3 regions of the Paenibacillus sp. NRS-1782 genome follow, and region 1 is predicted to be linked to each of the others. Evidence: riboswitches for the same ligand, from Rfam matches in the RefSeq annotation. Region 1 holds a riboswitch; each other region holds the start of a gene.
The links. A riboswitch is a leader RNA that binds a small molecule or an ion and turns the genes downstream of it on or off. The one in region 1 is predicted to bind cobalamin.

Region 2: linked by a shared signal. The riboswitch ahead of ACIFQM_RS08715 (ABC transporter substrate-binding protein) and the one ahead of metE (5-methyltetrahydropteroyltriglutamate--homocysteine S-methyltransferase) in region 1 are both predicted to bind cobalamin.
Region 3: linked by a shared signal. The riboswitch ahead of ACIFQM_RS07965 (ABC transporter substrate-binding protein) and the one ahead of metE (5-methyltetrahydropteroyltriglutamate--homocysteine S-methyltransferase) in region 1 are both predicted to bind cobalamin.

Annotation. Positions count from the first base shown of each region.
Region 1 covers NZ_JBITPH010000045.1:168,444-171,721, forward strand. Annotated here, with positions in the region: gene metE (5-methyltetrahydropteroyltriglutamate--homocysteine S-methyltransferase) at 1-1,964, opposite strand, end outside; cobalamin riboswitch at 2,125-2,320, opposite strand; gene nrdG (anaerobic ribonucleoside-triphosphate reductase activating protein) at 2,505-3,002, opposite strand; gene ACIFQM_RS18305 (anaerobic ribonucleoside triphosphate reductase) at 2,999-3,278, opposite strand, start outside.
Region 2 covers NZ_JBITPH010000020.1:22,003-25,280, reverse strand. Annotated here, with positions in the region: gene ACIFQM_RS08720 (FecCD family ABC transporter permease) at 1-494, opposite strand, end outside; gene ACIFQM_RS08715 (ABC transporter substrate-binding protein) at 491-1,495, opposite strand; cobalamin riboswitch at 1,702-1,919, opposite strand; gene ACIFQM_RS08710 (histidine phosphatase family protein) at 2,043-2,837, opposite strand; gene cbiB (adenosylcobinamide-phosphate synthase CbiB) at 2,837-3,278, opposite strand, start outside.
Region 3 covers NZ_JBITPH010000018.1:177,039-180,316, forward strand. Annotated here, with positions in the region: partial or broken gene ACIFQM_RS07960 (purine permease) at 181-435, shown strand; cobalamin riboswitch at 1,142-1,339, shown strand; gene ACIFQM_RS07965 (ABC transporter substrate-binding protein) at 1,547-3,130, shown strand; gene nikB (nickel ABC transporter permease) at 3,146-3,278, shown strand, end outside.

The sequences.
Region 1 (3,278 bases):
TGCGTATGGATTTGGGTGGCGGGATCAACGGTTGCTGTTGTAACAAGGAAGGCTTGAACCGCCCACGCCAGATAGGCTTGCTGCTGCTCTTTTTTCAGTGGAAGCCCTTCACGGATCGCAGGTTCATCGACCTGAATCATGCCAATCCCCGCTTGTTCCAGTGCTTCTACCTCTGCACGAAGGGCCAGTGCTAACTGTAAAGCAACCTGACTGCGAGGAATATCATTACGCTCGAAGGACCAGTTCAAAATCGTTACCGGACCTGTCAGCATTCCTTTGACTGGCTTGGAGGTCAACGATTGGGCAAAGGCCGTTTCTTCCACAGTCATGGGTTGATCGAACGACACGTCTCCGTATATAATCGGCGGTTTAACACACCGGGAGCCGTAGGACTGCACCCACCCGTTTTGTGTAAAGGCAAAGCCTTTCAGCTTTTCGCCAAAAAATTCAACCATGTCTGTCCGCTCAAATTCCCCGTGTACGAGCACATCAATGCCAATGTTCTCCTGAATATCAATCCATTCCTTGATTTGCTGCTGAATGAACGTCCGATACTGCTCGGCAGACCATTCCCCTTTGCGATAGTGCAGACGGGCTTTGCGAACCTCTGCGGTTTGCGGGAAGCTGCCAATCGTCGTCGTAGGCAGTGGAGGCAGCTTCAGCTTGTCCTGCTGGATCACACGACGCTCAGCGAAGGGAACGCTGCGTGACTGTGGCTCTTTCGCCAGCAGAGTCTCCATATCGGCAGTCGTCTGTACTCGTGCCGCCGAGCTGTTGAAGCGGGCTACCGCGTCTGCACTCTGCTCAAGCTTGGCAATTGCCGAGGGTTCGCGTTTGCCAAGCGCAGCGGTCAAAGCTGCGATTTCTTCCAGCTTTTCATCGGCAAAGGCCAGCGCTTGCACCAGCTCTCGGTCCAGCTTGTGCTCTGCTTCCAGGCGGACTGGCACGTGCAGCAGACTGCATGATGGCTGCACGATGAGCTGACCAGCGGTGGTTTGCTCTGCCAGTTGTCCAAGCAGCGCAGCTACGGTGTTCAGATCGGAGCGCCATATATTGCGCCCGTCAATAACACCAGCGGCCAGCGTTTTCCCTGCGGGGAAGCCATGGCGTAGTACATGTTGCAGGTTTTCGCCATCATCATGCACAAAATCAAGACCTATTCCCTGTACCGGGAGCGTGGACAGGCGCTCATAATGATCCAGACTGCCAAAGTAGGTTTGCAGCACGATATTTAAGGATGGAGCAGCTTGGGCCAGAGCCTCATAGGCCTCCTGAATAATGTCCAAATCCTCTGTCGGGAATGAGGTGGTCAAGACAGGCTCATCTACCTGCACCCACTGAACGCCTTCCGCAGCCAGCTCAGACAGGACGCGGGCGTACAGTGGCATGAAGCTTCGTATGATCGCGGCCAAATCCTTACGGTCATAGCCTTTGGACAGAGCAACGAACGAATAAGGACCGATCATGACGGGTTTACCTTCAATACCTAGTTCCTGTTTCGCTTCACGATAAGCCTGCAACGGCTTATTCTCGGTGAACACCGGAGTTGCATTTGCCAATTCCGGTACGATGTAGTGGTAATTGGTATTCAGCCATTTGGTCATTTCACTGGCGGTGGCACCTTTTTGTCCACGGGCTATCCCGAAATAGACGGATAGGGGAACAGGTCCCTCGGGACGGTAGTTGAACCGTTCCGGCACCAGACCGAACATCACGGATGTATCCAGCATGTGATCGTAATAGGAAAAGTCTCCGACAGGAATTCGATCAATTCCCTTGTCGCGTTGCTTGCTCAGATGCTCCAACCGCAATCGTTTCATCTCGGTATGCAATTCGCTTTCATCCATGCTGCCGTTCCAGAAGCGTTCCAGTGCTTTCTTCCATTCCCGGTTTCCTCCGATACGCGGATATCCCAGGTTACTGCTGATCAAGCCGGACAACTCAGGCAATTCGGTAAATGACATATACTTTTCCTCCCAGGCTGGTAGCCAGTTTATTTTTGCGTACAAAAAAAGACATTCCTCCCCGGAGTTAAAAATGAGTAGGGGAAAGAATGCCTCCGTTATTTAAAAAATGAAAATTCGGCGACTGCTCTTAACACCTCCCTATCTCCCGTAGGTACTTGCGATGTTGTTGAAATAGGCAGGTCTCCTGACTTACGGATCATGACTTTCAGCGCTCCTTCCCGGTCTGTGGACCAGTGGGTGTATCAACAGCTGAAAATTCCCCGTTTACAGTGGCGGGACCGCGCCGGACTTGCACCAGCTTCCCTTTTAAGCCTGAACTGAATAGAACAGACACCTATCTCCAAGCTATGTGATTATGGTATGACGAATAATTATGCACTCGTATACTTGTTCACCATCATAAGTGAAACTTGCAGGATACGCAATATAAACTCTGTTTAAACCTAAAATGAACTACATGCAAAAAAAGACAAACCTTCCCCCGTAGGGAAAGGACTTGTCTTAGGGCATAACAGCTCATGCGAGTATAACATCGCCTTAGGCTAATGTAACTATAGATCCTGCCTGAATGCTGGCCTTCACATCCACCAGTCGTTGATTGCGACTGCCCCGGAAGGGAAGGGTAAGATCCTTTTGCTGTTCTACAAAAGGGCCGTCCACAATCACATCGCATAGCAGCGCCAGCTCCCGGCGGGCCTGATCCGTAAGCAGCTCCTCATAGTCAAAGCCGGTATAGGCCCACACGGTTCGGTCAGGACAGGCTGCGCGGAAGTCGTGCACAAACTGCGAGCATTCCGATGCCGAGAAAAAAGGGTCTCCGCCGCAAAGGGTTAACCCGTCCAGCAGTGGATTATCTGCGATGTCACGGATGACTTCCTGCTGTCGCTCCAGTGTGAACGGTTCACCTGCGCGGAAGCTCCATGACGAGGGATTGAAGCAGCCGGGGCAGGCATGGCGGCAACCGCTAATGAATACGACGGTACGCAGGCCATGCCCTTCGTTCAGAGATTCAGGAATGTAGCCGCATAAATTCACCGATGCTTCACCCGGTCGCGCACCTCAGCCTGTTTCGCGGCGTTGAAGCGAACGGTATAATCACCTGTCAGATATCCGGTTACCCGGCGCAAACGCTGAAAATGCGTATGTTCTTCATCAGCACCGCATTGGGGACAGCTTGTCCCGATAATGCCCTCGTAGCCGCATTCCGTGCAACGGTCTACCGGATGATTGATGGAGAAGTACCCAATGTTCTGATGGAGCGCGTATTGTACAATTTTAAGAAACGCCTCCGGGTTATTCCGCGCATTACCA
Region 2 (3,278 bases), on a different contig from region 1:
ACGCCCGATAAAATAAGGCTTTGCGTCGGAATTTTGCCGCCTTCCCTCGCCAGCGTCAGCACCATCCACAACGTCAGCATTCCGGTCGTAAACGCCACCAGCGGCAGTGTCCATACGCCTACAAACGAAAATTGAAGCCCCCAATAAATCAGTACCGCTGCCCCTACCGAAGCCCCCGAGGATACCCCCAGCGTGTAAGGATCAGCCAGCGGATTGCGTAGCACACCCTGAAATCCGGCTCCCGCCAGCGCAAGCGCTGCGCCTACCAGCATACCCAGTAACACACGCGGCAGTCTGACCTTCAAAATAATCTGCTCTGTAGATGGATTCCAATCCGGTGTAACCGTCTCACCTAACCACGGCAGATGGTTGACCAGAATACCCGCAATTTGGCTGACGGGAAGCTTGGCCGAGCCGATACCGAGACAGAGCAGCAGCGTCAGCAGCAATAAGGCAAGACCTGCCCCTCCAAAGCCAATCAGCCTACGATTCATTTGAAAATTTCAGGATACACGCCCTTGGCCACTGCCTTGAGACCTTCCGTTACGCGCGGACCCGGACGACTAATCAGATTATCATCCACGGCAAACACCCGGTTGAGACGAACAGCCGATATTTGATCCCATCCACTACGGGCTTTGATGATATCGCCGAGTGTTTGGCCTGTTTTGTCGTCCTTGACATTCTTGCTGTATAAAATGACGTCTGGATTAGCCGCAATAATATTTTCCTCACTGATCTGGTACCAGCCCTTTTGCGTTGCTGCCACATTTTCGCCGCCCGCCAAAGAAATCAGCTCGTCCATAAACTCGTCCTTGCCGACCGTCCAGCCGGGTGAAAATTCGACGTAGACTCTCAGCTTTTGCCCTTTACCGATATTTTTAACACCGTTTTTCACTTCCGTTACATCGGCTCTCATCTTGTCGGTTACCGCTCTTGCTTCTTTCTGATGATCGGTAATTTTCCCATATAGTTCGATGTTAGCCATGACATCTTCAACCGTTTTCGGCTCGGTTTTAAAAATCATAATTCCCAGGTCACGCAGCTTGGTTGTCGCCTGCTCACTGAGTGATATCCCTGCAAAAACGACTTCTGGATTCGCAGCAATGATCGCCTCTTCATTCGGCTTCATAATGCCGCCCACTTTGGGCTTCTTCGTAGCTGCTTCCGGGTAATCGGAATAGTCCGATACACCGACAATTTCCTTATCCAGTCCGATGGCGAACAGCGCCTCGGTTTCAGCCGGGGAGACAGAAACGATTTTGTCCGGCGCTTTTTTGAACGTAAATTCCTGTCCGGTCGCATCCTTAATGATCAGCGGGTAGACCGTTTTGCCCGGAGGCTCCTGAGCGGTTGCCGTCTGTCCCGGTTGCTGTGAGGCTTGATCCCCTTTATTTTCAGCGTTCTTTCCGTTAGCTCCACATGCACTCAGCACAACCGCCAAGACCAGAGCCAATAAGCCTGTAGTCCAGACCTTTATTTTATTCCCTGCCATGATTTGCACCCCTCCATATAAATTCTTTTAAAAGCGTCACTTGAACATCATCCGATATCTCTAAATCCAGCCTTCTTTTCCTTTCAAAAAACCCCTGCATCCTCAGATAAGGACACAGGGGTCACGTTAGCGCAGATCGTACGCAGGCGGCAGTTTCTTCCGCATGGACAGTCACTGCGAACACGTCATCCTTTCCTCGAAGGACTATGGTGACAGGCGGACGGGCAGGTATCCTGACTTACAGAAATATGCGACAGCCTGTTGCTCCTTCATATGCTTTGTGGCACATAAACCAGAGCGGACTGGCATTTTTCCATTTACAGTGGCGGGACCGCGCCGGATTCACACCGACTTCCCTTTTAACAGCGCACCGATATGAATCCGAGGGTTTCATACCACTGCACCGACCTCGTCTGCTGGATATTTGATGTAGTGTTGGTCAAGCCGTTCTTTTACTTGATGATTATAGGTTAAAAAAGACTGGCTTACAACCCAAACCGCCTGTTTACCTGCCCTATGTCTGTGATCATGAGAAGTATATACGCAGTCAGTTCTGATCCACCAGCCATCCGGTGAACTTGTGCCCTGTAGCCAAATCTGGATGTGATGCTGTAGAACAGGTGGCGGTTAAATATGCAAATGGCTTTTGTGCCAAACTCAACCGAATCCTAATGGCCCCTCCCGGCTTCGGATTCAGGCTCCAAAAATCATGACCCGATACCAGCATACAAGCCAACTGACGAATCACTCCACCATGCGTAACAATCAGAACGGAAGGTGGAGCATCAGACAAACCTGTTTTCTGAAGCTCCATCATTGTACGCCACTCATACAAAGAGTCTAGAAATTCACCAAGGCGGTTCACAAAGTCTTTCCAGGGCTCTCCACCCGGCGGCGTAACCCGTTGCGGCTCATCAATCCACGCGCGGTACAATGCCACATCTTTGAGCATATCATACGTTTTTCCATCCCATTCCCCAAAATGAAGCTCTCTCAGACGTGGTTCCATGATGACAGACCAAGCAGACATATTATCTGGTTTCAGTTCCGATTCTGGCAAAATGATCTGCAAGGTCTGACGACAACGTATCAAGTCACTACAATAGATTCGGGCAAAGGAATGTGTCTGTAATTGTTCCCGCAAAGGCTCTAATTCCTGCTCTGCTCCTGGCAGCAAGCCCAGATCAGAGTGCCCCAGGTATCGACGTTCCCTGTTCCATAAGGTTGTGCCGTGACGTACCAGCACAAGCTCCACATCCCATGGCGGGTGTTCTGTAAAATCATGCTTCAAGGTCACATCACTTCCTGCTCTATTGCTGGTGTTCGGTGCGTCACGCTTCATCACTGCGTCCACCCCAGTGCATAACATCCGGCGGACACGAACAGACACAATCCCACGAACATACTGGACACGGCAAACATCAGCCGAATCGTATGTCGGATATCCTCCGGCTCCATCGGTCGCACCAGCTCTCCCATATATGCACGGAGAGAGCGTACGCCATGATATACATTATAGCCCCCGAGGCGAATCCCCAACGCACCCGCAACTGCTGATTCTGGAAAGCCACTGTTCGGACTGGGATGCAGCCGCGCATCTCGCCTAACCGTACGCCAGCTATGTCTGGCATCATACCGATAAATCCACGCCGCTACTACCAGCATCCCGGCTGTCAGGCGTGCTGGGATGTAATTAGCCACATCATCCAGACGTGCCGAGGCCCAGCCCAAATGCAGATACTTTTCATTTTTGTAGCCAACCATGGAATCGAGGGTATTCACG
Region 3 (3,278 bases), on a different contig from region 1:
ATAGCATAAATGAGCTTACAAACTATGTCAACCTTTTAATGGAATATATGAATATATTTATCTATATTTTGTGTCTGCAAGAGTCCATTAGTCGGATATGAACTACATTTATTGACAGCCTTGCATTGAAAATCCATTTTCTTGATTCTCGCCGTATCGTTTAAATTTAAAATATTGCGCATGTCTATTTTGTTAGAGGTGGATTTGCAGAAGGAAAGCAATCTGCTGATCGCGGCATGTAGCATTGCGGTGGGCCTCGGCTCTGTCGTGCTGCCCCAAATGTTTGACCAACTGCCGAGCTTTGCCAAAATGCTGCTGCAAAACGGTATCGTATCCGGCTCGATTACGGCGATTGTCTTGAATATCGTTTTAACGAAAAAACAGGGCGAATGGGTCAAAGGCGGGAAGGTGTCAGAGGTTCCGCAGAAGGTTTAACGATTAGGATTAGATAAAGACCGCGGGAGAGAGGACGTAAGCCTATTTTTCCGGCTTTTTGGCATAGAGTTATTGATAAAACCCCCTTCCTGTATGAAGATCGGGGTTTGAGATTCTATTAGAAGAATTTGCTAGAGTGATAGGCGAGGTCATGGTATAATCTACCTTATGGATTTTGAATAGTGGTGGATGTTTTCAGACCACGGCGCAGCTTCCCGAAAGGGGGTGAAGCCGATGGTCAACCTTGTGTCGTGCTACGATGTGTTGCGTTGGATGGTTACGTTACTAAGCCTGGTGTTTAGTATTCGTAAACTTTATCGCTGGCTACGTCGGAAATTTCGGAACAAGCGAAAACCCACCGTGTAATTAGGTTAGGCGCCTAACGGTGGGTTTAGCTACGCATTTAGCGCGCCGTGATGATCCACAGCCTTTCAAGTCCTAAGAGTCTTTGCCGTTGGTAGCGGCGAAGGCTCTTTTTAGTATACGGACACGGTGGTTATCTCTATACCTAATTTTATCACGTCCATTGCGTGCATGCAACGCAAAGTCATAGCCTTGATCCTTGCCGTATCGTTTAAATTTAAAATATTGCGCAGCATTTGTTGACAAGCCTGTAACAACAAAATAAGATAGTCCTAATTCGTAATATAGAGGAATAAAGGAAGAAAACAGGTGTGAACCGGACTTTCCACTTACAGGGTTTCGCTGAAATCATGTAGATGGCTGTTGTGCGTGTTCACTTAAAAGGGAAGTTCGGTAGATTCCGACACGGACCCGCCACTGTATACAGGCATCAGCAGGGAATTGCTGTAGCTTTCAGAACAGCCACTGGAACTGTGAGGAACCGGGAAGGCCTGAGAGATAAGCCTGAAGTCAGGAGACCTGCCTGTTTTAACATCACTGTCAGACCCACGGGATGCTGGGGAGGTGGTTAGGCGTGCTGCATACAGAATGTCTGAAACCGATCCGATCCCCTTGTTTTTAGAGGGTGAAGAGGGTGAGCTTAGGCATTTGATAATGAAAGCATTTCTGACTGCTGATCAAGCGGTCGGGGATGCTTTTTTTTGCGCTAGGTATTTGTGAATGACAAGACAGAGGGGGAGTCAATAGAATGATAAGCAATCGTAAAAAGCGTTCATGGTTTATATGTACAGGGGTGATGCTGCTGCTGGCAGTTATGGCTCTGGGGGGATGCTCGACAACTAGTAAGACGGCGGATAGCCCCAGCAAGGGCGAGAACACATCCACACAACAGGCTACAGCAGATAAGAAACTGGTGATGGCGTATACGTGGAAACCGTCGGGCGTTGACCCGCACGGAGACAATAGCTGGGATGTCATGCGGTCCGGCGCAGGTGAGACACTTGTCCGTTTGAATGAAAAGCTGGAGCCAGTGGCTTGGCTGGCCAAGGAATGGAAGCAGGACAGTCCCACAGTTTGGACGTTCGGCTTGCAGGATAAGGTCACTTTTCATGACGGAAAGAGTATGGACGCGGAAAGTGTGAAAGCTTCCCTGCTGCGCTCCATCGAGAAAAGCCATTTGGCAAAGGATTTGCTAGACGTAAAGTCGATTGATGTAACTGGGCCGCTGGCGTTGAAAATCACGACTAACCAGCCCAATTCAGCGCTGGTGTCCAATCTGGCTGATCCATCGACGATTGTGCTGGATGTAGCGTCTATGAAGGATGAGCAGAGCTACCCTGCGATGACAGGTGCTTTTAAAATTAAAGCGTTCAACAAGGATCAGTCCTTGGTCGTAGAGCGTTATGACGGATATTGGGGCGAGAAGGCCCGGCTGGCTGAAGCAACGATGAAGTTCATTACGGACGGCAATTCACGCCTGTTGGCGCTGCAATCTGGCGAAGTAGATGTAGCGACTGATATTCCGGTGGATAACGCGGAGGTATTAAAAAAGAACGATAAGCTGCAAGTGCTGTCGGCTCCCTCTTTGCGCACTCATATGATCGTGTATAACATGGAGTCGCCTGTGTTCAAGGATGCCGCGAACCGCAAAGTAGTGGACAGCCTGATACCACGTGCATCCATTGTGAGTGCGATCATGAGAGGCTATGGTACGGAGGCAAGCAGCCCATTCCCGAGCATTCTCCCCTTCGGCAAGGTGGAACGTAAAGTGCTGGACGGAACGGCAGGGCAGTTGTTGACGAAGGACGGCTGGCAAAAGGATGCCCAAGGTACATGGACCAAGCAGGGCAAGCCGTTCGAGGTTACATTGCTGACCTTCCCTCAGCGTCCAGAGCTTTCGGTCATGGCTGAGGTGATTCAGAGCCAACTGCTGAAAGAGGGCATCCAGGTGAAGATTCGCAAGGTGGAAAATATCGACGGGGCGCTAACCAAAAACGATTGGGATTTTGCCATGTACAGTATGCTGACTGCCCATACGGGGGAGCCGCAATATTTTATGGACATGTTTTATTCCTCTAAAAGCGAGGCCAATGTAAGCCGTTATAGTTCCAAACCGCTGGAGAACCTCCTTGGCAGCTTGAAGCTGGCAAAGGATACAGCACAGCGTAATGCCGTGACATTGCAAGCGCTGGATATCATTAATACCGATTTGCCGCAGTCGTTTATTGTTCACCCTGATAATGTATTTGGGGTGAAAAAAGGGGTAGAGGGCTTTACACCGCATCCGATTGAGTATTACTACATTACGGCGCAATCCGATATTGCGGAATAACGGACTGGATACCCTATGATTCGTTTTATTCTGGAACGTGTGGCGCAACTGGTCATTATTGTGTTCGTTGTATCCACGCTGACATTTGTGCTGATGAGGCTGGCTCCCGGCGACCCTGCTACCATTCTGCTCACCGCGCATAATGTGC